DNA from 4 places in the Pseudomonas sp. WJP1 genome. Region 1 is predicted to be linked to each of the others. Evidence: predicted binding sites of a transcription regulator. Region 1 holds the regulator's gene; each other region holds the start of a gene.

The links. The regulator sigma-54, encoded in region 1, starts transcription at its own class of promoters, with help from an activator protein. The targets are predictions, from matches to a motif close to ANTGGCATNNANNTTGCTNT.
Positions count from the first base shown of each region.
Region 2: a site for sigma-54 is predicted at 1,606-1,625, ahead of OH720_RS23735 (CmpA/NrtA family ABC transporter substrate-binding protein). Genes of this name have one in related genera too.
Region 3: a site for sigma-54 is predicted at 5,924-5,943, ahead of glnA (type I glutamate--ammonia ligase). Genes of this name have one in related genera too.
Region 4: a site for sigma-54 is predicted at 3,113-3,132, ahead of glnK (P-II family nitrogen regulator). Genes of this name have one in related genera too.

Region 1 is NZ_CP110128.1:885,876-893,794, forward strand. Features, by position in the region: gene OH720_RS03915 (class II fumarate hydratase) at 1-386, shown strand, start outside; gene OH720_RS03920 (hypothetical protein) at 414-854, shown strand; gene OH720_RS03925 (superoxide dismutase) at 857-1,468, shown strand; gene OH720_RS03930 (ZIP family metal transporter) at 1,499-2,392, shown strand; gene OH720_RS03935 (HPr family phosphocarrier protein) at 2,443-2,718, opposite strand; gene rapZ (RNase adapter RapZ) at 2,734-3,591, opposite strand; gene ptsN (PTS IIA-like nitrogen regulatory protein PtsN) at 3,594-4,058, opposite strand; gene hpf (ribosome hibernation-promoting factor, HPF/YfiA family) at 4,071-4,379, opposite strand; gene OH720_RS03955 (RNA polymerase factor sigma-54) at 4,455-5,948, opposite strand; gene lptB (LPS export ABC transporter ATP-binding protein) at 6,133-6,858, opposite strand; gene lptA (lipopolysaccharide transport periplasmic protein LptA) at 6,858-7,406, opposite strand; gene lptC (LPS export ABC transporter periplasmic protein LptC) at 7,393-7,919, opposite strand, start outside.
Region 2 is NZ_CP110128.1:5,312,919-5,320,837, forward strand. Features, by position in the region: gene rmf (ribosome modulation factor) at 20-235, shown strand; gene OH720_RS23730 (quinone-dependent dihydroorotate dehydrogenase) at 494-1,513, opposite strand; gene OH720_RS23735 (CmpA/NrtA family ABC transporter substrate-binding protein) at 1,743-2,954, shown strand; gene OH720_RS23740 (ANTAR domain-containing response regulator) at 2,970-3,545, shown strand; gene OH720_RS23745 (nitrate/nitrite transporter) at 3,799-5,010, shown strand; gene OH720_RS23750 (bifunctional protein-serine/threonine kinase/phosphatase) at 5,018-6,688, shown strand; gene cobA (uroporphyrinogen-III C-methyltransferase) at 6,740-7,498, shown strand; gene OH720_RS23760 (OmpA family protein) at 7,867-7,919, opposite strand, start outside.
Region 3 is NZ_CP110128.1:317,534-325,452, forward strand. Features, by position in the region: gene ntrC (nitrogen regulation protein NR(I)) at 524-1,960, opposite strand; gene glnL (nitrogen regulation protein NR(II)) at 1,957-3,042, opposite strand; gene OH720_RS01480 (DUF4124 domain-containing protein) at 3,283-3,798, opposite strand; gene OH720_RS01485 (cupin domain-containing protein) at 3,824-4,246, opposite strand; gene glnA (type I glutamate--ammonia ligase) at 4,423-5,829, opposite strand; gene thiI (tRNA uracil 4-sulfurtransferase ThiI) at 6,158-7,612, shown strand; gene typA (translational GTPase TypA) at 7,752-7,919, shown strand, end outside.
Region 4 is NZ_CP110128.1:6,843,437-6,851,355, forward strand. Features, by position in the region: gene sutA (transcriptional regulator SutA) at 126-449, opposite strand; gene OH720_RS30925 (secondary thiamine-phosphate synthase enzyme YjbQ) at 551-976, opposite strand; gene OH720_RS30930 (ammonium transporter) at 1,193-2,530, opposite strand; gene glnK (P-II family nitrogen regulator) at 2,566-2,904, opposite strand; gene OH720_RS30940 (accessory factor UbiK family protein) at 3,327-3,587, shown strand; gene OH720_RS30945 (BRO-N domain-containing protein) at 3,980-4,504, shown strand; gene OH720_RS30950 (HigA family addiction module antitoxin) at 4,516-4,779, opposite strand; gene OH720_RS30955 (hypothetical protein) at 5,149-5,505, shown strand; gene OH720_RS30960 (hypothetical protein) at 5,542-5,712, shown strand; gene OH720_RS30965 (YifB family Mg chelatase-like AAA ATPase) at 5,890-7,383, shown strand; gene OH720_RS30970 (aldose 1-epimerase family protein) at 7,390-7,919, opposite strand, start outside.

The DNA.
Region 1 (7,919 bases):
CCGCCCAGGTGATCGGCAACGACACGGTGATCACCATCGCCGGTCAGTCGGGCAATTTCGAGCTCAACGTGATGCTGCCAATCGTCGCCCAGAACCTGCTGAGCAGTATCGAATTGCTGGCCAACTCCAGCCGGCTGCTGGGTGAAAAGGCAATTGCCAGTTTCAGGGTCAATGAAGACCGGATCAAGCAAGCGCTGTCGCGCAACCCGATCCTGGTGACCGCACTCAACCCGATCATTGGCTACCAGAAAGCCGCTGAAATCGCCAAGAAGGCCTATCAGCAGGGCCGCCCGGTGATCGATGTCGCGCTGGAGCACACGGACCTGTCGCGTAGCCAGCTGGAAGAGTTGCTCAACCCGGAAAAACTCACCGCTGGCGGCGTGTAAACACTACCACCGCTTTGGAGGCTCACCATGGAGCACTGGAAACGCACGATCGAAAGGGCAAATCGCTATTTCATGTTGGGTGAGCTGGTTGATGCCCGCGAGGCTTACTTGCAGGCATTGGCCCTGGCCCAGGTGCTTTTCGAGCGCTGGGGAAATGCCGATGAAGCGGTGGCGGCCTGCGTGATTTCCCATCACAACCTGGCGGACCTGCATCTGCGCCTGAATCAGCCGGAGGAGAGCGCCGAGTACCTGTGCGCCATCCACCAGCGTCTATTGCAAGCCATGCAGGACCCGCGACTGACGCCAGCCCTGCGCGAAGCCGCACTGCGCCAGAGCAACAAGACCTACGTCGAGCTGCTGAATTTCATCAGCGAACACGGTGAATACCCACGCACCCATCGTTTGCTGCACATCGATGCTGCTTCACCCTCGCAACGCCCTTCGCCTCACCCTCATGGAGTCCACTGAACATGGCTTTTGCCCTGCCTACCTTGCCGTATGCCTACGACGCCCTGGAACCGCACATCGATGCGCAGACCATGGAGATTCACTACACCAAGCACCATCAGACCTATATCAACAACCTGAACGCTGCTGTCGAGGGCACCGAGTTCGCCGAGTGGCCAGTGGAAAGGCTGGTGGCCGCCGTACAGCAACTGCCTGAGAAGCTCCGTGCGGCAGTGATCAATCAGGGTGGCGGCCACGCCAACCATTCACTGTTCTGGGAGGTCATGGCGCCCCACGGCGGCGGCAAGCCCGAAGGCACGCTGGCCCGGGCCATCGACGAGCAACTGGGTGGCTTCGACAGTTTCAAGGAGGCTTTCACCAAGGCTGCGCTGAGCCGTTTCGGCAGTGGCTGGGCCTGGCTGAGCGTTACACCGCAGAAGACCCTGGTGGTGGAAAGCAGTGCTAACCAGGACAGTCCGTTGATGAATGGCAATATGCCGATCCTCGGCCTGGATGTGTGGGAGCACGCTTACTACCTGCGCTATCAGAACCGCCGTCCGGAATACATCGGCGCGTTCTACAACGTGATCAATTGGCCAGAAGTTGCTGCGCGCTATCAAGCTGCACTGGCCTGAGTGTTCAATAAAAACAACCCAAGGCTGATTATGGGCACTGAAACACTGGCGATCGGAAGTGGACGAATGTTTCGTTACGCATTTGGATCGCTGCTACTGCTGGCGGGCACGAGCTTGCTGGTTGCACACGGGCTGGCGTGGCTGGATCTGGAGCCGCGGCTATCGCGGGCGTTGCAGGGCGGTGCGATCTGCGCCCTGGGTACCGCGCTCGGGGCCGTACCGGTGCTGGTGATCCGGCGTATGCCCCTGGCACTCAGCGATACCCTGCTGGGCTTTGGTGCTGGCGTGATGCTCGCGGCGACAGCGTTTTCGTTGATCGTGCCGGGCATTGCCGCGGCAGAAAACCTCGGCATGACGCCGTGGGCAGCCAGCAGCCTGATCTGTTTCGGCATCATGCTCGGCGCGCTCGCTTTGTTCCTGGTGGATCGCAAGGTCTCGGGAGCTTCACCAGAAATGCTCATCGGCTCCGTGGAGCATCCGGTGATCCCGCCACGGATCTGGCTGTTCGTGTTTGCAATCATTGCCCATAACATCCCTGAAGGCATGGCGGTCGGCGTGTCGGCCGGTGGTGGTATGCCTGATGCCGACAGCCTGGCAATGGGCATTGCCTTGCAGGATGTGCCGGAAGGGTTGGTGATCGCGTTGGTCCTGGCCGGGGCAGGGATGTCGCGTTTCAAGGCTTTTTTGATTGGTGCAGCGTCAGGGTTGGTTGAGCCGGTGTTCGCGCTGTTGTGCGCGTGGCTGGTGAGCCTGGCTGAACTGTTGTTGCCTTTGGGTTTGGCGCTGGCGGCGGGGGCGATGCTGTTGGTGGTCACCCACGAAGTCATTCCCGAGTCGCGACGGCATGGTCACGACAAGCTGGCCAGCCTTGGGTTGCTGATCGGGTTTTGTTTGATGATGGTGATGGATACGGCGTTGGGCTGAGAAAAAGATCGTCCGAATGAGGCCCGAGCCTGCGGACGATCTTTTGACCTTTACTCGCCTTCGTCGAAGTAGTTGTTGATCAACGTCACCAGCGCATCCAGCGCTTCCTGTTCCTGCTCGCCTTCGGTACTCAGATGAATCCTGGTGCCCTTGCCGGCGGCCAGCATCATCATCGCCATGATGCTTTTACCATCGACGGTGGTTTCTGGCGTGCGTCCCACCCTGATCGTGCAATCCTTGAATTGACCGGCGACCCCAACGAATTTTGCCGAAGCGCGGGCATGCAGGCCCAGCTTGTTGATGATTTCGATTTCCAGAGCAGGCATCGCGATGTGAATCCTTTAGCTGAGGTCGCGGTGGCGAACCTGGACATTCTTCAGGGATTGCTGCAGGACCTGGCCAAGACGTTCAGTCAGGTAGACGGAGCGGTGATGGCCGCCGGTGCAGCCAATTGCAATGGTGACATAGGCACGGTTGCTGGCGGCAAAGCGTGGCAGCCATTTGAGTAAATAAGTAGAAATGTCCTGGAACATTTCCTCGACATCGGGTTGCGCCGCCAGGTATTCGGCCACCGGTTGGTCGAGCCCTGACTGCTCGCGCAGTTCCGGCTTCCAGTAAGGATTGGGCAGGCAGCGCACGTCGAATACCAGGTCGGCGTCGACCGGCATGCCGCGCTTGAACCCGAACGATTCCACGAGGAATGCCGTACCGGGTTCCGGCTGGTTCAGCAGGCGCAGCTTGAGGGTATCGCGCAGTTGATACAAATTCAGGCTGGTGGTGTTGATCTTGAGATCGGCAAGGTCGGCAATCGGTCCAAGCAGGGTGGTCTCGTCGTTGATCGCTTCAGCCAGTGAGCGGTTGGCATTGCTCAGCGGGTGCCGCCGACGGGTTTCCGAGAAACGTTTGAGCAGGGTTTCCTCGTCGGCATCCAGATACAGGACATCGCACTGGATGTGGCGACTGCGAACTTCGGCCAGCAACTCGGGGAACCGCGACAGGTGGCTCGGCAGGTTGCGAGCATCGATGGATACGGCAACCAGCGGTTGTGCCAGCTCGGTGTGGATCAGCGCTCGCTCGGCCAGTTCGGGCAGCAAACCGGCAGGCAGGTTGTCAATGCAGTAGTAGCCGTTGTCCTCGAGGACGTCGAGGGCAGTGCTTTTACCTGAGCCGGAACGACCGCTGACTATGATCAAGCGCATGATTAGTGACCGTTTTGCTCGCTCAGGACAACCTGATACAAGGCTTCATTGCTCGAGGCGCTACGCAGTTTTTCGCGCACTTCCTTACGGTCGAGCATGCTGGCGATCTGGCGTAACAGCTCCAGGTGCGCATCGGTAGCGGCTTCCGGGACCAGCAGCACAAACAGCAGGTCAACCGGGGCGCCGTCGATGGCGTCGAAATCGATGGGGGCATCCAGGTGCATCAAGGCGCTGATGGGTGCGTTGCAGCCCTTCAGTCGACAGTGGGGAATGGCGATGCCGTTGCCAAAACCGGTCGAGCCTAGTTTTTCGCGGGCAATCAAAGCCTCGAAGACATCTTGCATCTCCAGATCCGGCACTTCGCGATGGATAAGGTTGGCAATTTGCTCGAGGGCTTTCTTTTTACTGCCGCCCGGCACGTTCACCAGGGAACGGCCGGGGGTCAGGATGCTTTCAAGTCGGATCATGGGTTGGGAGTGTTAACGACCCGTAGCGCCCTGGAGGAGGCTCTGGGTCTTTTCCTTATGCTTTTTGAGTTGTTTATCCAGCTTGTCGGTCAATGCGTCGATCGCCGCGTACATGTCGGTATGTTCCGCGTTGGCGACCACTTCATTGCCGGGAATATGCAGCGTGGCTTCGATTTTCTGCTTCAGCTTTTCGACCGTCATCGTGACCTGCACGTTAGTGATCTTGTCGAAATGTCGCTCCAATCGTTCGAGTTTTTCGCCGATGTAGGAGCGAAGAGGTTCGGTCACTTCCAGTTGGTGTCCACTGATGTTGACTTGCATACAGCTTCTCCTTCGTTGCCAGTGCATAAAGCGGCAGATCCAGATGATCTGCCACTGGAACGCTGTGGCGTGGCCCTACATCAACCGCTTGCGTTCGCTCGAAGGCGCGATCCCCAGGGATTCGCGATACTTGGCGACGGTGCGGCGGGCCACCTGAATGCCTTGTGCCTCCAGTAAACCAGCGATCTTGCTGTCACTCAACGGCTTTTTCTGATTTTCCGCAGCTACCAGTTTTTTGATGATCGCGCGAATCGCCGTGGACGAGCATTCTCCGCCTTCGGAGGTGCTGACGTGGCTGGAGAAAAAGTATTTCAGTTCATAGATGCCCCGAGGGGTATGCATGAATTTCTGCGTGGTGACCCGTGAAATCGTCGACTCGTGCATGCCGACTGCTTCGGCGATGTCATGCAGGACCAATGGTTTCATGGCCTCGTCGCCGTACTCCAGGAAGCCGCGCTGATGCTCGACGATCTGCGTGGCCACTTTCATCAGGGTTTCGTTGCGGCTTTGCAGGCTCTTGATGAACCAGCGGGCTTCCTGCAGCTGATTGCGCATGAAGGTGTTGTCGGCGCTGGTGTCGGCACGGCGAACGAACCCGGCATACTGGGCGTTGACCCGCAGGCGAGGCACCGACTCCTGGTTGAGCTCCACCAGCCAGCGTTCGTTGTCCTTGCGCACGATCACGTCGGGAACCACGTATTCGGCTTCGGTCGACTCGATTTGCGAGCCCGGGCGCGGGTTGAGGCTCTGGACCAGTTCGATGACCTGGCGCAGTTCATCTTCCTTGAGCTTCATGCGGCGCATCAGCTGGCTGTAGTCGCGGCTGCCGAGCAAGTCGATGTAGTCGGTGACCAGGCGCTTGGCTTCGGCCAGCCAAGGTGTCTTGGCGGGTAGCTGGCGCAATTGCAGCAGCAGGCATTCGCCCAGGTTGCGCGCACCGATACCGGCAGGTTCGAATTGCTGGATGCGGTGCAGGACGGCTTCGATTTCGTCCAGTTCGATGTCCAGTTCCGGATCGAAGGCTTCGAGGATTTCCTCCAGCGTCTCGTCCAGATAACCCTGGTTGTTGATGCAGTCGATCAGGGTCACGGCGATCAGGCGATCGGTGTCGGACATCGGTGCCAGGTTCAATTGCCACAACAGGTGGCTTTGCAGGCTCTCGCCGGCCGATGTGCGGGTGGTGAAATCCCACTCGTCGTCATCGTTGCTCGGCAGGCTGCTGGCGCTGGTCTGGTAGACGTCTTCCCAGGCGGTGTCGACAGGTAATTCGTTGGGGATGCGCTCGTTCCAGTCGCCTTCCTCGATGTTATCGACGGTCGGGGCGCTTTCCTGGTAAGAGGGTTCCTGGATGTCGGTACTGGGCTTGTGTTCGGCGTTGTCGGCCAGTGGGTCGGAATTGTCGAAGTCGTCGCCTTCTTCCTGGCGCTCGAGCATCGGATTGGACTCCAGGGCCTCCTGGATTTCCTGTTGCAGGTCCAGGGTCGACAATTGGAGCAGGCGGATGGCCTGTTGCAGCTGCGGTGTCATCGTCAGCTGCTGGCCCATTCTCAAGACTAGCGATGGTTTCATGGCAGGGGCTTAACACCTTATTCGCCGGCGCACATGCGCCATCCACTACAGGGCGCCGGAGCGCCAAACTTAAGCAAATTATATGCCCGAAACTGCGGCGTTTGCCTAGAGCGCTGTAACAATAAAAAAAGATTGATTTTTTATTGCGGCAAGCGCTCGGCCGACCCGCCGGACACCGCGATGCTTACAGGCGGAATTCATGCCCCAGGTACACTTCCTTCACCAGGTCGTTGGCCAGGATGGTTTCAGCGTCGCCTTCGGCGATCAGTTGGCCATCGTTGACAATATAGGCGGTTTCGCAGATATCCAGGGTTTCACGGACGTTGTGGTCGGTGATCAGCACGCCGATCCCCTTCGCCTTGAGGTGGTGGATGATCTGCTTGATGTCGCCTACCGAGATCGGGTCCACGCCGGCGAACGGTTCGTCGAGCAGGATGAATTTCGGGTTGGTGGCCAGTGCCCGGGCGATTTCCACACGGCGGCGCTCACCACCGGACAGGCTCATGCCGAGATTGTCGCGGATGTGGCTGATGTGGAACTCCTGCAGCAGGCTTTCCAGTTCCTTGCGACGACCGGCCTTGTCGAGCTCCTTGCGGGTCTCGAGGATGGCCATGATGTTGTCGGCCACCGAGAGTTTGCGGAAGATCGATGCTTCTTGCGGCAGATAGCCGATACCCGCCTTGGCGCGACCGTGCATCGGCTGGTGGCTGACATCGAGGTCATCGATCAGTACGCGGCCCTGATCGGCCTGTACCAGGCCGACGATCATGTAGAAGCAGGTGGTCTTGCCGGCGCCGTTGGGGCCGAGCAGGCCGACGATCTGGCCGCTGTCGATGGACAGGCTGACGTCACGCACGACCTGGCGGCTCTTATAGCTCTTGGCCAGGTGCTGGGCTTTCAGAGTTGCCATTACGGGGCCTTTTGCTCGTCGGTTTTCTTTTTCGGCTGGATCACCATATCGATGCGCGGGCGCGATTCGGTCACCTTGCTGCCCGTGGCGCGACCGGCGCTGGCCAGCTTCTTCTCGGTGTCATAGACGATTTTCTCGCCTTGAGTGATGTTGTCGTCCTTGTCGATGACCTTGGCCTTGTCGATCAGCACGACACGATTTTGCTTGGCAAGGTACTGGATGGTCACGCCCCAGCCCTGCACGGGCTTGGAGTCGCCGGCGGTCTGCAGTTGCTCGAAGTAGGCCAGGTTGCCAACCGAGGTCACCACATCGATGTCGCCATCGGCGGCGCGGGTCATTGTCACCTTGTTGCCCTTAACGATGATCGAGCCCTGGGTGATGATCACATCGCCCGTATAGGTGGCTACACCGTTCTTGTCGTCCAGCTGGGCATCATCGGCCTGAATGCGGATTGGCTGCTGCTGATCGTTCGGCAGAGCCCAGGCGCTCACGCTTCCCAGTGCTGCGCCCAGACTGAGCAAAATAGGGAGGGTTTTAACGAGCCTCATACTGTCCTCTTACGTTCGATAGCAGGTGTATCCTGCTTTCTTTCAAATACGCCTTCATTCCCTTGCCAGTCGATACACCGCCAGCGCCGTCGATTCTAACGTCTCGCTCGGTCTGCGCATATTGCTGCTGCGGGAACACGGTCATGCGGGTGGTGGTAATCAGCGTCCTGCGGTTTTTTTCGTCGAAACGGGTAATGCGCACCGAATCTATCAATTCGACCTGCGTGCCGTCGGGATTGACTTCGCCTTTTTCGCTCTGGACGTGCCATGGGAACTCGGTGCCCCGGAACATGTTCAGGTCGGGGTTGGTCAACAGCGTCACTTCGGTGGCTTTCAGGTGCTCGACCTTGTCCGACGTCATCTCGTATTGCAGCCTGCCGTCCGGCAGGAACTGCACGCTGTGGGCGTTGGTGGCGTAATAGTCGATAGCGCTCTCATCGACGTGCACTACCGGCTTGTCGAGAAAGCGTTCCGGGCTGATGTTCCAGTAGCCAACCGCAGCGAAAATCGCCG
Region 2 (7,919 bases), 2.6 Mb from region 1:
CAAGTGAGGGCAACACCCTATGAGAAGACTTAAGCGTGATCCGTTGGAAAGAGCATTTTTGCGCGGATATCAATATGGCGTTGGTGGCAAATCCCGTGAGCTTTGCCCATTTACTCTACCGTCGGTACGCCAAGCCTGGATTAACGGCTGGCGAGAAGGACGCGGCGACAACTGGGACGGTATGACCGGCACTGCGGGAATCCACAGACTCAACGAACTTCACGCCGTCGGCTAACACAGGGCACACACTCCGACACACAATCTGATCATGTAGCGAATTAACCACGCACGTCCCATCCGGACGGCGGGCTGCGGCCCAAGGGCTCCTTTGAAGGGGCCCTTTTTTATGCCTCGGTCAGCACAATCGCTGTAGGAGCGAGCATGTCGAATCGTCGCACCGTCGCGATGGTCGTTAACGATAACGCTGGAAACCTGACACCCCGCGGCGCTTTCAGGCTCATCGCGAGCATGCTCGCTCCTACAGGGGGACGGGTTATCTGAGGGCGGCGATGGCGTCTACCGACTCACGAATCAGCGCCGGGCCCTTGTAGATGAAGCCCGAGTAGATCTGCACCAGGCTCGCGCCCGCGCTGATTTTCTCCGCCGCGTGTCGGCCTTCGGTAATGCCACCCGCCGCGATGATCGGCAAGCGACCGCCCAGTTCCGCAGCCAGCACCTTCACGGTGTGCGTGCTCTTGTCACGCACCGGAGCGCCGGACAGGCCGCCCGCCTCGTCACCATGCTCCATGCCTTCGACGCCCACGCGGCTCAGGGTGGTGTTGGTGGCGATGACCGCGTCCATACCGGTTTCGATCAACGCCTGTGCTACCTGCGCAGTTTCTTCGTCGGTCATGTCCGGCGCGATCTTGATCGCCAGCGGCACGTGCCTGCCGTGACGCAGCGCCAGTTCCGCGCGACGCGTGGCGAGGTCTGCCAGCAATTGCTTGAGCGAATCACCGAATTGCAGGCTGCGCAGGCCCGGGGTATTGGGCGAGCTGACGTTGACCGTCACATAGCTGGCGTGGGCGTAGACCTTGTCCAGGCAGATCAGGTAGTCGTCGACCGCACGTTCGACCGGGGTGTCGAAGTTCTTGCCGATGTTGATGCCCAGCACGCCCTTGTACTTGGCGGCCGCCACGCGGGCCAGCAAGTGATCGACACCGAGGTTGTTGAAGCCCATGCGATTGATGATCGCCTCGGCCTCCGGCAAGCGGAACAACCGGGGTTTCGGATTGCCCGGTTGCGCACGCGGGGTAATGGTGCCGATTTCGACAAAACCAAAACCCAGCTGCGCAAAGCCGTCGATGGCCGCGCCATTCTTGTCCAGGCCGGCGGCCAGGCCCACCGGGTTCGGGAAGTCCAGGCCCATGACATTCACCGGCAGTTTTGCCGGGGCCTTGCACAGCAAGCCGTTGAGCCCCAGACGCCCACCCGCGCCGATCAGGTCCAGGGACAGATCGTGGGAGGTTTCCGGAGAAAGTTTGAACAACAGCTGACGGGCCAGGGTGTACATGGGCGGGCTTGACTCGATTGGCGGCGAAATGAGGCGGCGATTATACCCGCGCATCGGGGTCGCAAGCGAGGCGCGCGACAAAAACAGCGGGCGATGGCATATGCCTTGCACCGGCACAGGCATCAGCACGCAGGCCAACGGCGGAATGCGTGCCAGGACAATGGCGTCGTCAGCCGGCCCTGCTCATACGGGGCCCGGGACGACGTTTTTTTTGGAAGGTGCGAAATCGATGAACGAACCCTCAACCACCCCCCTGGCCTGGGTCAATGGCAGCGATGCCCCGGAAAAGACCGAAATCAACCTCGGCTTCATGGCCCTGAGCGACTGCGCTTCGGTGGTGGTCGCCGCCACCCAGGGCTTCGCCCAGCCCTACGGACTGACCCTGAATCTCAAGCGCCAGTCGTCCTGGGCCAACCTGCGGGACAAACTGGTGAGCGGCGAACTCGACGCCGCCCACAGTCTCTACGGCCTGATCTACGCCGTGCACCTGGGCATCGGCGGCGTGGCCCCCACCGACATGGCGGTGCTCATGGGCCTGAACCAGAACGGCCAGAGCATCAACCTCTCCCACGGCTTGCAGGCCGCCGGCGTGACCAGTCCTGAAGCACTGGACCGTCACGTGCACCAAACTCGCCCAAAACTGACCTTCGCCCAGACCTTTCCCACCGGCACCCATGCCATGTGGTTGTATTACTGGCTGGCGAGCCAGGGCATTCATCCGCTGCACGATGTCGACAGCGTCGTGGTGCCGCCGCCGCAAATGGTGGCGCACCTGCAAGCCGGGCGTATCGACGGTTTCTGCGTCGGCGAGCCCTGGGCCGACAGCGCGGTGAAGCAGAATCTCGGTTTTACCCTGGCCACCTCCCAGGCCATCTGGCCCGACCACCCGGAAAAAGTCCTCGGTTGTACGCGCGCCTTCGTCGAGCAATACCCCAACACCGCCCGCGCCCTGGTGATGGCGATCCTCGAAGCCAGCCGTTTCATCGACGACAGCGTCGAGAATCGCCGCAGTACCGCGCAATTGCTCAGTGCACCGCAATACCTCGATGCGCCGCTGCCGTGCATCGAACCACGACTGCTGGGCGACTATGCCGACGGCCTGGGCAACGAATGGCAAGACCCGCACGCGCTGCGTTTCCATGGGCAGGGGGAGGTCAACCTGCCCTACCTGTCCGATGGCATGTGGTTCATGACTCAGTTTCGCCGCTGGGGCCTGTTGCGCGACGACCCCGATTACCTCGCCGTAGCCCGTCAGGTGCAACAACTAGACTTATACCGTGAGGCCGCCAACGCTGTCGGTGTCGCCGCCCCGGGCAATGAAATGCGCAGCAGCCAGTTGATCGACGGCAAGGTCTGGGACGGTGCGGACCCGGCCGGTTATGCCCGCAGCTTCAGGCTGCACGCCATGAGCGACAGCTCGCCACTTCTCGCCAGCCGCTGACAGGAGACTGCAAACATGCTGCGTATCCTGCTGATCAACGACACAGCGAAAAAAGTCGGGCGCCTGAAGGCCGCCCTGACCGAGGCCGGCTTCGAGGTCATCGACGAATCCGGGCTGACCATCGACTTGCCCGAACGCGTCGAAACGGTGCGCCCGGACGTGATCCTGATCGATACCGAGTCACCGAGCCGCGATGTCATGGAGCAAGTGGTGCTGGTCAGCCGCGACCAGCCACGGCCGATTGTGATGTTTACCGACGAACACGACCCCGATGTGATGCGCCAGGCGATCAAGTCCGGGGTCAGTGCCTACATCGTCGAAGGCATCCACGCACAGCGCCTGCAACCGATTCTCGACGTGGCCATGGCGCGCTTCGAAAGCGACCAGGCCCTGCGCGCCCAACTGCACGCCCGTGACCAGCAACTGGCCGAGCGCAAGCGCATCGAGCTGGCCAAGGGGCTGCTGATGAAGATGAAGGACTGCAACGAAGAAGAGGCCTACACCCTGATGCGTCGCCAGGCGATGAGCCGCCAGCAGAAGCTGATCCAGGTGGCGGAGCAGATTATTGCCATGAGTGAGTTGTTGGGCTGAAGGACGCCTTCGCGGGCAAGCCTCGCTCCTACAGGGTCAGTGCCTGTGGGAGCGAGGCTTGCCCGCGAATGGCCGTAACACGGACTCAGACTGTTGGCACAAATCTCGCTAGGTAATCACCACAGGTAACCAACGGCGGTTGCCCCACCTACGACAAAGACGTCGCTCACCTCATTTGCCCCATGGCGAATCAGGTGGCGGCGTTTTTTTTGTTTTGGCTCCCGTTCGAGACTCCTATCAGCTGAGGTGCGCGATGAATTCAAGCTTCTGGAAATCCGGCCATACCCCGACACTGTTCGCAGCCTTCCTCTATTTCGACCTGAGTTTCATGGTGTGGTACCTGCTCGGCCCGCTGGCCGTACAGATCGCTGGCGACCTGCACCTGACCACGCAACAACGCGGGCTGGTGGTGGCCACGCCGATTCTGGCCGGGGCGGTACTTCGTTTCGCAATGGGCATGCTGGCTGATCGCCTGTCACCCAAGACCGCCGGCCTGATCGGCCAGGTGATCGTCATCTGTGCGCTGTTCGGTGCCTGGAAACTCGGCATCCACACCTACGAGCAAGCATTGCTGCTGGGGCTGTTCCTGGGCATGGCCGGCGCCTCCTTCGCCGTCGCCCTGCCCCTGGCATCGCAGTGGTATCCGCCGCAGCACCAGGGCAAGGCCATGGGCATCGCCGGGGCCGGAAACTCCGGCACCGTACTGGCGGCGCTGATTGCGCCGGTTCTGGCGGCTGCCTTTGGCTGGAGCAATGTGTTCGGCTTCGCGCTGATCCCGCTGATCCTGACGCTGATCGTTTTCGCCTGGTTGGCCAAGAACGCACCTGAGCGGCCGAAAGCCAAGTCCATGGCCGACTACTTCAAGGCCCTGGGCGACCGCGACAGCTGGTGGTTCATGTTTTTCTACAGCGTGACCTTCGGTGGCTTCATCGGCCTGGCCAGCGCCCTGCCCGGTTACTTCAATGACCAGTACGGCCTGAGCCCGGTGACCGCCGGCTACTACACGGCAGCCTGCGTGTTCGGCGGTAGCCTGATGCGTCCGCTGGGCGGCGCCCTGGCCGATCGTTTCGGCGGCATTCGCACCCTGCTCGCGATGTACACCGTGGCGGCCATCTGTATCGCTGCCGTCGGTTTCAACCTGCCCAGCTCCTATGCCGCGCTGGCCCTGTTCGTGTGCACCATGCTCGGTTTGGGTGCAGGCAACGGTGCGGTGTTCCAGTTGGTGCCGCAGCGGTTCCGTCGCGAAATCGGCGTCATGACCGGCCTGATCGGCATGGCCGGCGGCATCGGTGGCTTTGCCCTGGCGGCAGGCATGGGTGCGATCAAGCAGAGCACCGGCAGCTACCAGATGGCATTGTGGTTGTTCGCCAGCCTGGGCGTGCTCGCCTGGTTCGGCCTGCATGGCGTAAAACGCCGCTGGAGAACCACCTGGGGTTCGGCCGCCGTGACGGCTGCACGGGTCTGACGCCGCCATGAGCCTGCAATTGAGTTTCGCGCAAGCCAGCGCCATCGGTCCGCGCGATGAGAATCAGGATGCCTTGCGCCTCGTCACGCCGGCCCCGGCGCTGGCAGCCAGCAAAGGCTACCTGTTCGCCATCGCCGATGGCGTCAGCCAGTGTGCCGACGGCGGCCTGGCAGCTCGCTCGACCTTGCAGGCCCTGGCACTGGATTACTACGCCACGCCGGAAACCTGGGGCGTTGCCCAGGCGCTGGATCGCCTGCTGCTGGCGCAAAATCGCTGGCTGCAGGCCAACGGCGCAGGCCAACCACTGCTGACCACCGTCAGCGCCCTGGTCCTGCGCGGCCGGCGCTTTACCCTGGCCCATGTCGGCGATTGCCGGGTGTATCGCTGGCACGCCGAGCAGTTGCAGCGAGTCAGCGAAGATCACGTCTGGGACCAACCGGGCATGCAGCATGTACTCAAGCGCGCACTGGGTCTGGACCAGCACCTGGTGCTGGACTTTCTCGATGGCGAATTGCGCACCGACGAAAGCTTTGTGCTGCTCAGCGACGGTGTCTGGGCGGTCCTGGGCGACACCGCCATTGCGGCGATCCTGCGTGACCAACCGGACCTGGACAGCGCCGCGCAAACCCTGGTCAACGCCGCCCACCTGGCGGGCAGCCAGGATAACGCCAGCGCCCTGCTGGTGCGGGTCGATGCCCTGGGTGAAGCGAACATCGGCGATGCATTGATCCATCTACAGCAATGGCCGCTGCCACCGGCACTGAAACCGGGCCAGGTGTTCGAGGGCTGGCAGATTGAAGGGATTCTCGGCCAGAGCCAGCAGTCGTTGCTCTATCGGGTACGCGACAGCCAGCAGCAACCCTGGTTGCTGAAAACCCTGCCCCCTCGCCTGCATGACGATCATCAGGCCGGGCAAGCGTTGCTGTCCGAAGAATGGTTCCTCAAACGCGTGGCCGGGCGGCACTTTCCTGAGGTGCATGCGGCCAGCCAGCGTCAGCATTTGTACTACGTGATGCGTGAGTATTCGGGCTCGACACTGGCGCAACTGCATGAACAAACCGGCCCCATGCCCCTGGCGCAATGGCAGGACGTGGCTGAACGCCTGCTGCGAGCGGTCGGCATGCTCCATCGACGGCAGATCCTGCATCGCGATATCAAACCGCAGAACCTGCTGGCAGGGGACGACGGCGAGTTGCGCCTGCTGGATTTCGGCCTCGCCTACTGCCCGGGCCTGTCTGAAGACCAACCCAGCACCCTGCCCGGAACCCCCAGCTATATCGCCCCGGAAGCCTTCCGCGGCGATGCACCGACGCCACAACAGGACCTGTATGCGGTGGGAGTGACTTTGTATTTTCTGCTCACCGGGCAATTTCCCTATGGTGAAATCGAAGCCTTCCAACGCCCTCGATTCGGCGTTCCGGTCAGCGCCAGTCGCTACCGCCCCGACCTGCCGGAATGGATTGCACAAAGCCTGGAACGCGCGGTGGCCGCAGACCCGGCGCAACGCTTTGAAACTGCCGAGGAATGGTTGCGGCTGTTGGAACAGGGGGAGCGAAGCAGCTTAAGCGTACGCCCCAGGCCTTTGCTGGAGCGCGAACCGCTGAAGGTATGGCGGACATTGGCCCTGCTGTCGCTGCTGGCGAACCTGGTGTTGCTGTTCCTGGTGTTCCATGGCTGAGCCTGCATTGCCTTTAAAACCGATCATCGTCATTTCGTGAGGAACAACACTATGAACGCAAAAGTCTGGCTGGTAGGTGCGGGTCCCGGTGACCCTGAATTGCTGACCCTCAAGGCCGTGCGCGCATTGAAGGAAGCGGACGTGGTGCTGATCGATGACCTGGTCAATGGCGCGATTCTCGAACACTGCCCCGAGGCACGGGTCATTGCGGTGGGCAAACGCGGTGGTTGCCGCTCCACGCCGCAAGCGTTCATCCATCGCCTGATGTTGCGTTACGCCCGGCAGGGCAAATGCGTGGTGCGGCTCAAAGGGGGCGACCCGTGCATTTTCGGGCGCGGTGGCGAAGAGGCCCAGTGGTTGCGCGAGCGTGGGGTCGAAGCCGAGCTGGTCAATGGCATCACGGCCGGGCTCGCCGGCGCCACCCAATGCGATATTCCGTTGACCCTGCGCGGTGTGGCGCGCGGCGTGACACTGGTTACCGCCCATACCCAGGACGGCAGCAGCCTGAACTGGCAGGCACTGGCCCAGGGTGGTACGACCCTGGTGATCTACATGGGTGTGGCCAAGCTCAGCGAAATCCGCGAGCAGCTGTTGGCCGGAGGGATGGCAGAAGATACGCCGGTGGCGATGATCGAAAACGCTTCACTGCCCCATCAGCGCGAATGCAGGAGCGATCTGACAGCCATGGAGGAAGATGCCTACGCCTTTGAGCTGAAAAGCCCGGCCATATTGGTGATCGGTGCGGTTGCGGCTGGTGAACAGATCAAACGATCGGAGCTTTTGCAGAATTCTGCTGAAACTGCGGCCTAGGCACACCGTGGCGCCAGGGTCACCTGTAGGAGCCAGGCTTGCCGGCGAAGAACGATGACGCGGTATTACAGATGCACCGCGGCGTCTGCTTCGCCTGTAGGAGCCACGCTTGCCGGCGAAGAACGATGACGCGGTGCAGCAGATATACCGCGGCGCCTGGTTCGCCTGTAGGAGCGAGGCTGCCCGCGAAGAACGATGACGCGGTATGACAGTTACACCGCGGCGCCTGGTTCGCTGGCAAGTCGGGTCGCCGCATCGCTGGCTCCTACAGGCGAAGAACGATGACGCGGTGCAGCAGATACAGAACCCAAATCGCAGGCAAAGAAAAGCCCGGCATGAGCCGGGCTTTTCTCAGAGCTGCGGGCTAATTACTTAGCTTGAGCTTCAACCTGCGCTTCTACGCGACGGTTTACAGCACGGC
Region 3 (7,919 bases), 570 kb from region 1:
TGTACCAAGGTCCCCAAAACGGGAGGGCTCATCGCTTGTGCGGTGTGAGCCCGGTGTAAAGAGGGAATCCCCGGCCTGCCTGTACCAAGGACCCCAAAACGGGAGGGCTCGTCGCTTGTGCGGTGTGAGCCCGGTGTAAAGAGGGAATCCCCGGCCTGCCTGTACCAAGGTCCCCGAAACTGGGTAGTGATCTGAATCACTGATGGGACTACTGCAGGGGGCGTGCCAGGTTTTAACAAGTTGAAACAGAAAGTCGCGTGGAAAAGCTGAAAGCCCCGTAATCCGGGGCTTTCGTGTTTTTTCGATAGGGGTTCGATTACGAATACAAGCGGGGTTTTGGATCAGTTGCCGTGCGCGATTGCGGTTCACGGTGCATTCAGGCGGTGCACGGCAGCCCAAAAAGCTTCGCGAGCAGGCTCGCTCCCACAAGGTTCGGTAGCGTTAGTGAGAACACTACAAATCCACTGTGGGAGCGAGCCTGCTCGCGAATTGGGTGTGACGGTCAGTGAAGAATCAAGGCTGATTAACCCTCATCCCCCTCATCATCATCCCCACCATCTACCTTCATCCCCAGCTCCTTGATCTTGCGCGTCAGGGTATTGCGCCCCCAGCCCAGCAACACGGCGGCATCGCGGCGGCGGCCGGCGGTGTGCTTGAGGGCGGTTTCGATCATGATCCGCTCGAAGGTCGGCACGGCGCTGTCCAGCAGGCTGGACTGGCCGCGAGCCAGCGCCTGGTCGGCCCATTGGCGCAATGCCTGTTCCCAGTTGGTCACCGGGGCCGAATCCTGAGGCAGGCTCAGCAGTTCCGGTGGCAGGTCGCCGATATGCACTTCGCGACCCGAGGCCATCACGGTGATCCAGCGGCACGTGTTCTCCAGCTGGCGCACGTTGCCCGGCCATGGCAGGTTTTTCAGGTATTCCTCGGTTTCGTTTTTCAGCAATTTCGGCTCGACCGCCAGCTCCTGCGCTGCACGGCCGAGGAAGTGCTTGGCCAGGGTCGGGATGTCTTCGCGACGGTCCGACAGGCGCGGTATGTGGATGCGGATCACGTTGAGACGGTGGAACAAGTCTTCCCGGAATTTCCCGGCATTCACCAGGGTTTCAAGGTTCTGGTGCGTGGCGGCGATGATCCGCACGTCCACCTTGACCGGGACGTGACCACCGACACGGTAGAACTCGCCATCAGCCAGTACCCGCAGCAAACGAGTCTGGGTGTCCGCCGGCATGTCGCCGATTTCGTCGAGGAACAGCGTGCCCCCGTCCGCCTGCTCGAATCGCCCGCGACGCAGGTTGGCGGCACCGGTGAACGCACCTTTTTCGTGGCCGAACAGCTCGGATTCCATCAGGTCTTTCGGGATCGCCGCCATGTTCAATGCAATGAACGGTGAAGCGGCCCGCGGGCTGTGGCGGTGCAGGGCGTGGGCCACCAGTTCTTTACCGGTGCCGGATTCGCCGTTGATCAGTACGGTGATGTTGGAGTGGCTCAAGCGCCCGATGGCGCGAAACACTTCCTGCATCGCTGGCGCTTCGCCGATGATTTCCGGGGTGCGGGTCAGTGCGACCGGGACTTCCAGGCCTTGTTGTTCCTGAGCGTGCTGATTCGCGCGCTTGACCAGGGAGACCGCTTCGTCGACATCGAACGGCTTGGGCAGGTATTCAAAGGCGCCGCCCTGATAGGACGCGACAGCGCTGTCCAGATCGGAGTGCGCGGTCATGATGATCACTGGCAGCCGGGGGTGTTGCTCGCGAATCCGCGCCAGAAGGTCCAGGCCGCTCGCACCGGGCATGCGGATGTCGGAGATGATCACGTCCGGCTGCTGGCGCGCCAGGCGGCTCATCACGCCATCGGCGCTGTCGAAGCTTTGCGTGGTCATGCCTTCCTGCTGCAAGGCTTTTTCCAGGACCCAGCGGATAGAACGGTCGTCATCGACGATCCACACGGTTTCACTACGGCTCATGTCGATGTGGCTCCTTGTTCCAGTGGCAGAAAGATCGAGAAGGTGGTGTGGCCGGGGTGGCTGTCACATTCGATCAAGCCCTGGTGCTGGCTGATGATGTTCTGGGTAATGGCCAGGCCCAGCCCGGTACCGTCCGGACGGCCGCTGACCATGGGGAAAAAGATGGTTTCCTGAAGATCCGCAGGAATGCCCGGTCCGTTGTCGATGATTTCGATCTTGGTCACCAGGCGATGGCGCACGTGGCCGATGGTGAACTGGCGCATGGCGCGGGTGCGCAGGCTGATGCGGCCCAGGCGCAGCTCATTCTGGCTGCTGATGGCCTGCATCGCATTGCGCACGATGTTCAGCACGGCCTGGATCATTTGTTCGCGATCGATCAGGACGTCTGGAATACTCGGGTCGTAGTCGCGCACCAAAGTGATGCAGCCCTGGCTTTCGGCCTCGACCAGATGGCAGACGCGTTCCAGCACCTCGTGGATGTTGCACATGGCCAGCGATGGCAGTTTGTTCGAGCCGAGCATGCGATCGACCAGGTTGCGCAGGCGGTCGGCCTCTTCAATGATGACATTGGTGTAATCGCGCAGGCTTTCTTCCGGCAGCTCGCGGGCCAGCAGCTGTGCCGCGCCGCGAATACCGCCCAGCGGATTCTTGATTTCGTGAGCCAGGCCGCGCACCAGCATCTTGCTGGTTTCCTGCTTTGAAAGCTGCGCTTCTTCCTTGGTGATGCGCAACAAACGGTCGCGGGGGTGGACTTCGAGCAGCAGCAATGTGTCTCCGCCTGAAAGGATCGGCGTTACCGCGTAATCGACCGTGAGGGTCTGGCCGGTAAGTGCGGTAAGCATCGCTTCGCGCTTGGTAAAGGGATGCGCCTGCTGTACCGCCTGGCGCAACGAATTCAGCGCCTCGGTGGATTCGGTAAACAGCTCGCTGATGAACTGCCCATGGCTGCGCTGGCCGCTGATGGCCAGGAGCATCTCCGCCGCGGGGTTCATGTACTCAAGGCGCAGTTCGGCGTTGAGCAGGATGGTGGCGGTGGTCAGGTTGTCGAGCAGCAAGCGGTGTAGTGCGTCGCTGATGGTCATTCAGGACCTCTTTTGGCGCATGAATAAAGAGCTGATGCGAGCAAACTGCAAAAACCAAACCAAGGCTCTGAAAAGAAGCGTTTAAGCGCTGAAACGGGCGTTTGACGCTCGATTGCGTGGCGCTTTGCCAGATTGTTCGGGTACTTTCGAACCAAAATGGGTTGGAATTTGAACGCGGTGCAACCAATCGCACCAATATAGTGCGAAAAATCAAACGAGGCTAAAACAAGCGCAAGTCCTTCAGCGCTTGTGCACTCGCTGCAAGGTAAAGGTCACCGTGGGGCTCTGCTGTACGACTGTTTCGCCGTCGATCACTTGCACGGCGACGCTGTGCAAGCCGCGATCGATGTTCACCAGCTGCAGGATCGGTACGTTGCCTGGCTGGCCATAGGGTTGCCCATCCAGTAAAAGCCTGAACAGGTGCGAGCCTTGTAGGCGCGGTTTGATCAGCACGTTGACGGTGAAGGTGCCGTTGTTGGCGCGCAAGGCCCCTTCGTTGGGCAGGCCTGTCAGCTCAAGAACCTCGTAGGCACTGTTTATCTGCTCGCGGCTGTTGATGGGGGTGGGCGGAGCAGGTTCGCTGGGCGGTTGGCGCTCGATACGGTTCAAAGGTGGCAAATCAACCGCCTGGGCGCTAACGCCATCGGGTGGTTGATTGCTGTACGCCGTGTTGCCGGCAGCATCGGTGTACTTGTAGATCTGGGCCATTGCAGGAAAGCCTGATAACAGCCCCAGGAACAATAAGAGTGGCCGCATTCAGGCTCCCTGTGAGCAGCAAAAATTACTCCGACAAAGGAATACCCTCGCTGCCAGCATAGAACACGATAAGTTCTACCGGTTCCTCACCGGTGACTCCGCGGTGGGTGATATTGACCATTTCGGCCACGGCTTCGCCTTGTTTGACGCGCCGGATCTGACCACTGTCCTTGCTTTCTATCGTCAGCTCGCCGCTGAGGATATACGCCGCATTTGGCATGACGTGGGTATGCCATGGAAGTTGCGTATTGGCCGGGATCTTCAGCTTAAGCACTGACAGTTCAGGTTCGGCGTAAGGGTAGTGAGTGTAAGGCGTGTCGTCCCAGGATCTGCTGCTTTGCAACAGGACTTTGCGTTCGATCGCTGTTGGGGACGCGGAGTTGCTACAGCCCTGCAAGGCGAGGGCGACGAGGGCGGTAATTAGGGGGGTGAGCATGGATCGCTTCATGTTTCCGTCCTTTGAGTTCAAGACGGTACAGGCTACGGGGCGCTCATATTTTTTTAAGCCGGACGTTGCCGGGAATGCCCGGGGAAACATGGACTGTTTGCGTGAGACGTTGCCTACAAAAAAAGGCCTCCCGAAGGAGGCCTCTTTGTCACGCCGCTTGCGCAGGCGCTACCGGATTAGCAGCTGTAGTACAGCTCGTATTCCAGTGGGTGTACGAAGGTACGTACCTTGATTTCTTCTTCGCTTTTCAGGGCGATGTAAGCGTCGATGAAGTCGTCGCTGAAAACGCCGCCTTTGGTCAGGAACGCACGACCTTTGTCCAGCTCTTCCAGGGCTTCTTTCAGGCTGCCGCAAACTTGTGGGATCTCTTTCGCCTCTTCAGGCGGCAGGTCGTACAGGTTTTTGTCAGCTGCGTCGCCAGGGTGGATCTTGTTCTGGATGCCGTCCAGGCCAGCCATCAGCAGTGCAGCGAAGCACAGGTACGGGTTGGCAGCCGGATCCGGGAAGCGTGCTTCGATACGGCGGGCTTTCGGGCTCGACACGTAAGGAATACGGATCGAAGCCGAGCGGTTACGAGCCGAGTAGGCCAGCATTACCGGAGCTTCGAAGCCTGGAACCAGGCGCTTGTAGGAGTTGGTTGCCGGGTTGGTGAAGCCGTTCAGGGCCTTACCGTGCTTGATGATGCCGCCGATGAAGTACAGGGCGGTATCGGACAGGCCGGCATAACCTTCGCCAGCGAAGGTGTTCTTGCCTTCTTTCCAGATCGACATGTGTACGTGCATACCCGAGCCGTTGTCGCCGTACAGAGGCTTAGGCATGAAGGTAGCGGTACGGCCGTAGGCATCGGCAACGTTGTGCACGACGTACTTCAGGGTTTGGGTCTCGTCGGCTTTCTTCACCAGGGTGTTGAACTTGACGCCGATTTCGTTCTGGCCGGCAGTTGCCACTTCGTGGTGGTGAACTTCGACGGTCAGGCCCATTTCTTCCAGTGCGTTGCACATGGAGGTACGGATTTCGTGGTCGTGGTCGAACGGCGGAACCGGGAAGTAGCCACCTTTGACGCCTGGACGGTGGCCTTTGTTGCCGCCTTCGATGTCCTGGTCGGACATCCAGGAACCTTGTTCGGAGTAGATCTTGAACATGGAGCCGGAAATGTCGGACTTGAACTTCACTTGGTCGAAGATGAAGAACTCTGGCTCTGGACCGGCGAACACGGTGTCACCGATACCGGTGGATTTCAGGTGCTCTTCGGCGCGCTTGGCGATCGCACGTGGGTCGCGGTCGTAGCCTTGCATGCTCGAAGGTTCGATGATGTCGCAGACCAGGATCAGGGTCGGCTCTTCGGTGAACGGGTCCAGAACAGCGGTGGAGTCGTCCGGCAGCAGGATCATGTCGGAGGCTTCGATGCCTTTCCAGCCAGCGATGGAGGAGCCGTCGAACATTTTGCCGACTTCAAAGAAGTCATCGTCCAGCGCATCGCGAGCCGGCATGGTCACGTGGTGCTGAGTGCCCTTGGTGTCTGTGAAGCGCAGATCAATCCACTTGACGTCATGATCTTTGATGAGTTGAACCGACTTCGACATAGTGTCCTCCGGGTGGATTAGGGCTGGTAGTGGATGCCCTTAAATGTTTGTGATGCCGGCGCGAATACTCTGCCAAGGCAACCTGCCTCACAAGGGAGCAAATTGCATGCCAGTGCCCCACCATGGGTTTTTTGCCCCAAATTCACGCTTATAGAGGTGCAAAAGGCTTTAAAGCAGAAAAATGCGCCCCTTAATGTGGCGCTGAAATCGAAATATGACCTGTTTTGGTGCGTGCAAAACCTTCTGCACATTAACTGGTTAAACCTTGAGCAATTTCCGCTATAATCCGCGCCCCCCTTTTTCGGCAGGCCTTGCGCGCGCTGTTTCCATGAAATTAATCGTAAAAGTCTTTCCAGAGATCACCATCAAGAGCCGCCCGGTACGGATGCGTTTCATCCGCCAGTTGGCCAAGAACATCCGTGCCGTGCTCCGTGACCTGGACCCGGCTGTGGTGGTGAACGGCGTGTGGGACAATCTCGAGCTGGAGACCCGCGTCAGCGACCCCAAGGCCCTGAAGGAGATGGGCGAGCGCCTGAGCTGCATGCCGGGCATCGCGCACTTCCTGCAAATCGACGAGTACCCGCTGGGTGACTTCGATGACATCGTCGAGAAGTGCAAGCAGCACTACGGTGATGCACTGGCCGGGAAGATTTTCTCGGTACGTTGCAAACGCGCCGGCAAGCACCCATTTAGCTCCATAGACATCGAAAAATATGTCGGCAGCCAGTTGCGCCGTCAGTGCGGTGCCGCCGGAATCGACCTGAAAAAGCCTGAAATCGAAGTTCGCATCGAAGTTCGCGACCAACGGTTGTTCGTGATCCACAGTCAGCACAACGGTATCGGCGGTTATCCGCTGGGTGCGCTGGAACAGACGTTGGTGCTGATGTCCGGTGGCTTCGATTCCACCGTTGCGGCCTACCAGATCATGCGCCGCGGCCTGATGGCGCATTTCTGCTTCTTTAACCTGGGTGGACGTGCCCACGAATTGGGCGTCATGGAAGTCGCGCATTTCATCTGGAAGAAGTACGGCAGCTCGCAACGCGTGTTATTTGTCAGTGTGCCGTTCGAAGAAGTGCTGGGAGAAATTCTCGGCAAAGTCGATAACAGTCATATGGGCGTAGTATTGAAGCGTATGATGTTGCGCGCTTCCTCCCAAATTGCCGATCGACTGCACATCGAAGCGCTGGTGACCGGTGAGGCGATCTCCCAGGTGTCGAGCCAGACGTTGCCGAACCTGTCGGTGATCGATTGCGTGACCGACAAACTGGTCTTGCGCCCGCTGATTGCCAGCCACAAGCAGGACATCATCGACACGGCCAACGAAATCGGCACCGCCGACTTCGCCAGGCACATGCCGGAGTACTGCGGGGTCATCTCGGTGAACCCCAAGACCGCTGCCAAGCGCCATCGCGTGGAGCACGAAGAGAAAGAATTCGACATGGCAGTCCTTGAGCGTGCGCTCGAGAACGCCAAACTGGTACCGATCGATCGCGTGATCGACGAATTGGGCCAGGACCTGCAGATTGAAGAAGTCAGCGAAGCGCTGGCCGGTCAGATCGTCATCGACATCCGTCACCCGGATGCCGCTGAAGACGACCCGCTGGACCTTGCTGGCATCGAGGTACAAACGATGCCGTTTTATGCACTGAACGCTCGTTTCAAGGAACTGGACCCTACTCGCCAGTACCTGCTTTATTGCGACAAAGGCGTGATGAGTCGCCTGCATGCCCACCATTTGCTCAGTGAGGGACATGCCAATGTGCGCGTTTATCGACCGAGCTAAGTGCCCGGGGCTGTTTGCCTGTGGCTTGCGTCACCGGCCCCCCGACGCCGCCGTCAAGCTGTAACGGCAAGGCCTGACTCTACTGTAAATCGCTGCCAAGACTTGTCAGCACACCGAATCCTCTGATCGAGATACACAAGTGATCGAAAATCTACGCAACATCGCCATCATTGCCCACGTTGACCATGGTAAAACCACCCTGGTAGACAAACTCCTGCGTCAATCCGGCACCCTGGAGCGCAACGAGCTCAACGACGAGCGCGTGATGGACTCCAACGACCAGGAAAAAGAGCGCGGTATTACCATC
Region 4 (7,919 bases), 1.0 Mb from region 1:
GCCTGACCCACCGCCATCGCGAGCAGGCTCACTCCTACAATGGCTTGTGCCAAGCCTGATGTTTTGTTTCAGGCATGAAAAAGCCCGCAGCGACGGCGGGCTTTTTCAGCAAGCGTGCAGCAGGCTCAGATAGGCCGGCTGCCGTACTTGTTGTCAGGCTTCTTGGGAGGATCGGCGACCACATTGGCCTCCACTTCCTGCACCTTGCCACCACGAGCCAGGAACTCTTCCATGGCCTTGGCCAGGGCGTCGCGTTCCTTGTTCTTGGCTTCGACACTCGGCAGCTCATCAACCGATACCGCTGCCTTGGCTTTGCCTTTGGCGGTCGGAACGGGGGCATCACCGCCGTCGTCTTCAGCGACGTCTTCCGCCGCTGCTTCCAGACCTTCTTCGGTTTCGTCGTCGTCGCCTACTTCGAGGTCGTCGTTTTCCAGATCATCGTCGCTCATGTTCTACCTCATGACTTGCGAAAAGCAGATTAGTTATAGCCCAGCTTTGCCCTCTGTCGAAGGCCGCCGGAAAAAAATCAACAGCCGCTGCTGACCAGCGGTTATGCCCCTTCACCGTGCACGGTGGCGAGGACTTTACGGGCACCGCCGTGATCACGGTGCTCGCCCAGATAAACGCCTTGCCAGGTCCCTAATGCCAGTCGGCCCGCCGAAATCGGCAAACTGAGCTGACAGCCAAGCACACTGGCCTTGAAGTGCGCCGGGAGGTCGTCCAGGCCTTCGTCGTTATGCTCATAGCCGTCTGTTCCTTGTGGGATCAGACGATTGAAAAATCGTTCGAAGTCGCGACGGACCGCCGGATCGGCGTTCTCGTTGATGGTCAACGACGCCGAGGTATGCTGTATCCACAAATGCAACAGACCGACCCGACACGCCTTGAGTTCAGGCAGGCCGGCGAGTAACTCGTCCGTTACCAGATGAAAGCCCCGGGGCCTCGCCCGAAGGGTTATCAGAGTCTGTTGCCACATACAGTTCTCCGCACGTCCGGGGCGCATTCTAGCGCGCTCTGGGAAAAAACAAAGGCCCTGATCATCCCTCATTCCTGTAAGCCTTCGGCCGTACAAATATACCCGACGCAAACATCGTAAAACCTGTAGGAAAAAACCTTTCAGCTCACCCTTCAATGACAAATTCCAGACAAAAAAATGCCCGGCAAGCCGGGCAAGTTTTTTTCATGCGCGTGCTTACAAGTTGTAGCCGCGTTCGTTGTGAAGCGCCAGATCGATACCGACCGCTTCTTCTTCCTCGGTGATACGCAGGCCCATTACAGCGTCCAGGACCTTGAGGATGATGTAGGTGACGATCGCGGTGTAGATCACCGTGAAGCCCACGCCCTTGAGCTGAATCCAGACTTGCGCACCGATATCGGTGACAGTGCCGAAACCGCCCAGGGCCGGTGCAGCGAACACACCGGTCAGGATCGCGCCGAGAATACCGCCGATACCGTGCACGCCGAAGGCGTCCAGGGAGTCGTCATAGCCGAGTTTGCGTTTCAGGGTGGTCGCGCAGAAGAAGCACACCACGCCTGCAGCCAGACCGATCACCAAAGCACCCATCGGGCCTACGGTGCCAGCGGCCGGGGTAATGGCTACCAGGCCTGCAACCACACCCGAAGCGATGCCCAGTGCGCTTGGCTTGCCGTGGGTGACCCACTCGGCAAACATCCAGCCCAGAGCAGCGGCGGCGGTAGCGATCTGGGTAACCAGCATTGCCATGCCGGCAGTGCCGTTGGCCGCCGCGGCGGAACCGGCGTTGAAACCGAACCAGCCGACCCACAGCATGGCCGCGCCCATCAGGGTGTAACCCAGGTTGTGCGGTGCCATCGGCGTGGTCGGGAAGCCTTTGCGCTTGCCCAGTACCAGGCAGGCAACCAGACCGGCCACACCGGCATTGATGTGCACCACGGTGCCGCCGGCGAAGTCCAGCACGCCCCAGTCCCACATCAGGCCGCCGTTGCCGGACCAGACCATGTGCGCGATCGGTGCATACACCAGGGTGAACCAGATGCCCATGAAGATCAGCATCGCGGAGAACTTCATGCGCTCGGCGAAGGCACCGACGATCAGCGCCGGGGTAATGATGGCGAACGTCATCTGGAAGGTGATGAACACCGCCTCAGGGAACAGCGCCGCAGGGCCGGTCAGGCTGGATGGCGTGACACCGGCGAGGAAGGCCTTGCCCATGCCACCGAAGAAGGAGTTGAAGTTGACGACGCCCTGCTCCATGCCCGTGGTGTCGAACGCGATGCTGTAGCCATAAATGACCCACAGGACGCTGATCAGACCGGTAATGGCGAAGCACTGCATCATCACGGAAAGAATGTTTTTGGAGCGCACCATGCCGCCGTAGAACAGCGCGAGGCCGGGAATGGTCATGAACAGCACGAGGGCTGTCGAGGTCAACATCCAGGCGGTATCGCCGGAGTTGAGGACTGGGGCCGCCACTTCGTCTGCCGCCATGGCCAGGCAGGGCATTACGAAGGACAACAGGGCTCCTAGCCCTGCGAATTTACGCAGAGTCATTTTGTTTTCTCCTGGGGCGTTGGGTTTGTGGCGGCTTAGATTGCGTCGGTATCGGTTTCGCCGGTACGGATGCGAATCGCCTGTTCCAGATTGACCACGAAGATCTTGCCGTCACCGATCTTGCCGGTGTTGGCCGCCTTGGTTATCGCCTCGATAACCCGGTCGAGATCCTTGTCGTCAATGGCGACATCAATCTTCACCTTTGGCAGGAAATCGACCACGTACTCCGCGCCGCGATACAGCTCGGTGTGACCCTTCTGCCGACCGAAGCCTTTGACTTCAGTAACGGTAATGCCCTGCACGCCGATCTCGGACAACGACTCGCGTACGTCGTCCAACTTGAACGGCTTGATGATGGCAGTGACTAGCTTCATGAAAACTCTCTCCCGAATTTGGTGGACTTGCCCCAGGAAAACAAACCCGTCTCAAGTCTAAGCGCAGTGCCTGGCTTTGTAACGCATCGTCGGCCTTACCTGCCCGTCCGACGCCAGCTAACCGCTCCTTGCGAAACACTCCCCCGCGTTTCGCCTGGCGCACTGCATTCGTCACAGCGACTGCATCAGTGCATGGGTCATCAGCATCTAAGCAGAAAGCTTGCCATCTCCACAAAACGCATAGTTTTCAAGCCTTTGCCAACAGATCGCTACCACTTCACGACAACACCCAACGCGTCACGCACAACAACGGTGCGAGACCGTCCGTCCCCATGCGCGAAAAGCGTGCATCCCTGACCCGCGAATTTGACTATAGACACTGCGTGGTACACTGCCCGTCATTGCTACCAGGACATTTCCCCATGCTCGCGCCCAAAGACTTCCTCGACGCCCTGACAGGCACCGCCTCTCGCCTCTTCAGCGGCGACACTCCACTGCCGAAAAGCGAAATCGAAAGCCAGTTCAAGGCGCTGTTGCAGAGCGGGTTCAGCAAGCTGGATCTGGTTAGCCGGGAAGAGTTCGATAGCCAGATTGTCGTATTGGCGCGCACGCGGGCACGGTTGGAGGCTCTTGAAGCGAAAGTGGCGGAGCTGGAAGCGAAGCTCAGTCCACCTGCCGAGTAAACACCGCGATCCCTGTGGGAGCGGGCTTGCCCGCGATTGAAGGTCGGCACGACCTTCCGCTTTACCTATAGGAGCTGCCGAAGGCTGCGATCTTTTGATCCTAAGCCCCGCAACAATCCCGGCAACGTCCTACAAAGTTCTCATCCGCCGTCCGATTGCGCCGCGATGCTCCGGTTCCTAAGCTCACCCAATGCTGAATGTTCAGCACTGGGTTTGGCGACCTGGAAGCTTAAGGAGCATGACGACCATCGATGCAAGTCATGGCGGTTGTGCGTGGGAGACCTCCGGGTCTGCCGGGTTCCTTTTGCTCCGGTTCGCCAACCCGCGTACAACTGCCACCCAATTGTTTGGCGACAATTGCCGGCAGCCCTTAAGCAAAAGGAGCTGTATCAATGAATCGAGATGATGCTTACCTGATCCCCCACGTCTTCACCCGCCACAAACTCCACCTCCATGCCCTCCTCCTCCAAAACCAACCCTGGTTCAGCGCCCGCGACCTGGGACGATTACTACGCATCTACCTCAACGACCGCCAACTCCGAAAACTAGATCCCGACCAATACCAAACCGTCAAAACGCTCATCCACGGCAACATCGAAAACACCCTGCTAATCAGCGAATCCGGCGTCTACGCCCTCCTCGTCTACCACTACTGCCCCGAGTACCGAGCGTTGCGTGAATGGCTCACCCACGAAGTCGTCCCCGCTCTCCGTGATGCCCAACACCTGAGCACAACCGAACGCCCACAACTGAGCCTGCTCAACTGGCCGGAAATGTCGTTGAGCTTGCTGCACTGGAATAACCAGCCCTGGATTCGATTGCAGGATGTACCGCAGATGGTGACGGATCGGGAGCAGACAAGACGTCCGGTGCCCCCTTGGTGGAAGCGGGCTTCACGAGTCTTGCAGTCGCTTTGAATACTTAACGCTCAACCACGCTCGATCTGGGCTGAACGCAAATCATAAGTCGATTGCAGATTCAGCCAGAACTCGGGCGTGGTGTTCAGGTGGATGGATAGCTTTTGCGCCAGACCAGCACCGATACCGCTCTGCCGACCAACAACCTTGCTTACTTCAGCCTCAGGCTCGTTCAGCCAGCTGGCCAACGCAGCGGTTGAAATGCCCAGCGGCTTCAAAAACTCCTCGCTAAGAATTTCACCTGGATGAATCGGGCGCATCCCATTCCTGTTCATTCACGTTACCTACGTCTGAATTCAACGAGATCATAACCAGCAACCTTCATCCAGCAAGACCTGCCACACTCTTTCACCGACGTCCTTCAACTATCTCGGCACGGTCCTACAAAACGTAGCTCTCCTGCCTGATTTATCAGTCCGCACCCTTTTCTTTACACTTTTCTCCTTGTTATTCGATAGACGCTAGCAATGAGAAGAAAAGGAAAAGGCACCGAACTTCGAAACCAGACTTACAAATCAAATGCACGAATGCTCGCCTATAAAATTTTCGTCGAGGACTGTAAGTCTCGGGCTAGGAAACTCAACACCGAGGCCGTTAGGTTCGAACCAATAACTCCCGCAGCGATAACTGCCTGTCACCCGTGGATGGAAGCTGCACTCTACCCGTGGGAAAACGTACCGGATTGGAAGTGCAAAGATGCCAAGGGACTGGATTTGGCCATCTGGTACGAAAAGAAGCTGTGTGGTCTGTGTTATGCCACTCCGCGTAAAAGCACTATTTGCATAAAGATCGTTCTTTTGCAGGGCCACCCAGACAGATCTCATCCTCTTCGTGGCTTGATCGCCTCGATGGCGCTGCTGGCTACAGATACCTATGCACGAATGCTGGGGTGCAATGAAATAGAGATTCAAGATCCTGACCCAAATGTCCTCCCCTACTACCAGACTCTCGGATTCAGCTTCGACCAGACCAATCGACTTGTCATTTACCTGAACGATTAATAGTATCTATCTCACTCCCAGGCACAGGAGGTGTCCATGATTCACAAAAAGCGAAAAGCCAGGCTGTTACTTATCGTTCAGTATCATGCTGAAGCGCTTCGGCTGGCTGGCAGTATTTCAGCCAATCAACAACGATTCCTTGATGTCGCTGCCACTCACGGCAACGACCTTGAACCTCCTGGCTTGCTTGCCGGCAAAAGAGCCTGAAACTGTCTATCAAAAAACCGCCTCAATGGCGGTTTTTTTGTAGCTCGCCGATGCCCTGATGCGTAACCGTAATATCCCGTGAAAGTTATGCCCGCATAACCACTCCACCATCCCCTCTCCCCCGTCTATCCTTGAAAAACCCGCAGGAAGCGGCCTCCGTCACCTCAAGGAACGACCATGTCCCTCTCCATCGTCCACAGCCGCGCCCAGGTTGGCGTGGATGCTCCCTCTGTCACCGTTGAAGTCCATCTGGCCAATGGTTTGCCATCGCTGACCATGGTCGGGCTGCCCGAGGCGGCGGTGAAGGAAAGCAAGGACCGGGTGCGCAGCGCGATCATCAATTCCGGGCTGCAGTTTCCGCAACGGCGCATCACGTTGAATCTGGCACCGGCGGATTTGCCCAAGGATGGTGGGCGCTTCGACCTGGCGATTGCGCTGGGGATTCTCTCGGCCAGCGTACAGGTGCCGACGTTGACGCTCGATGATGTGGAGTGCCTGGGGGAGCTTGCCCTGTCTGGCGCGGTCCGGGCCGTGCGCGGTGTATTGCCCGCAGCATTGGCGGCGCGCAAGGCTGGGCGTTCGCTGGTCGTACCGCGGGCCAACGCCGAGGAAGCATGCCTGGCGTCGGGCTTGAAGGTGATTGCGGTGGATCATTTGCTGGAGGCGGTTGCGCATTTCAATGGGCATACGCCGATCGAGCCCTATGTCTCCAATGGTTTGCTCTACGCCAGCAAACCCTATCCTGATTTGAATGAAGTGCAGGGTCAGCAGGCAGCCAAACGAGCGCTGTTGATTGCCGCCGCAGGTGCGCACAACCTTCTGTTCAGCGGGCCGCCGGGGACCGGAAAAACCTTGTTGGCCAGTCGCCTGCCCGGGCTGCTGCCGCCGCTGTCGGAAAGCGAAGCCCTGGAGGTCGCAGCCATTCAATCGGTCACCAGTTGTGTACCGCTGAGCCATTGGCCGCATCGGCCGTTTCGCCAGCCTCACCACTCCGCCTCAGGGCCCGCGCTGGTGGGCGGCGGCTCGAAACCTCAGCCGGGCGAGATCACCCTCGCCCACCATGGTGTTTTGTTTCTTGATGAGCTTCCGGAATTTGAACGCAGGGTGCTTGAGGTGTTGAGAGAGCCCCTGGAGTCCGGGCATATCGTGATTTCCCGGGCGAAGGATCGCGTACGGTTTCCAGCGCGGTTCCAGTTGGTGGCGGCGATGAATCCGTGCCCCTGTGGATATCTTGGCGAACCTACCGGGCGCTGCTCCTGCACACCTGACATGGTTCAGCGCTATCGCAACAAGCTATCGGGCCCGCTGCTGGATCGGATCGACTTGCACCTGACCGTGGCACGGGAGGCCACGGCGCTGAATCCACCCGTGAAACCGGGAGAGGACAGCGCCAGCGCTGCATTGATCGTGGCCGATGCACGCGAGCGCCAACAGACGCGTCAGGGCTGTGCCAATGCCTTTCTCGATCTGCCGGGGCTTCGCAAGCACTGCAAGTTGTCCACAGTCGATGAAAACTGGCTGGAAACCGCTTGTGAACGACTCAATCTCTCCCTGCGATCAGCCCATCGACTGCTCAAGGTCGCGCGCACGCTGGCGGACCTTGAACAAGCCAACGGAATCAGACGCGAACATTTGGCCGAGGCGCTGCAATATCGACCGACAACGCTCTAGCCAGCGTCACCCCTTGGTCAGATCGACCAACGGCGTCTGCCGCACCTCAGTCTCCCGCCCACCTTGAATCTCGCTCACCTGCTTCAAGGCCTTATCCACAGCCGCCTTATCCGCCAGCAAGCTGTAGCTGATGCGGAACTGCTTGTGTTCCTTCGGCCCGATTGTCGGTACCAGGTCCAGTGGCCGCTGATAACGGCGGTTGTAGGAAAAACTTGTTCCCGGCTCCAGCCCCGTGACATAGCCCTGGCCTTGGGTATCGGTGTTTTTCCACAGGGAGAAAACGGGCAGTGTCTGAGTGTTGAAGCCGACCGAAACCCCCAGGCTGCCGGCCTTGTTATGCAACACGGTCAACGTATCGCCCTTGGCATCGGCATACGGCACCACGTTGTAAACCGTCTCGTCGTAGTCCTTGGTCGGTGCGCGGTAGGTTTGCCAGTCCGACAGATCGCCTTTGGCTTTGTCGTTAAACGGTGAGACCTGTTTCACCGGTGCGGCGAAGCGGGCGCCCTGTTCCAGGAACGGCGTGCTGAAGTTGC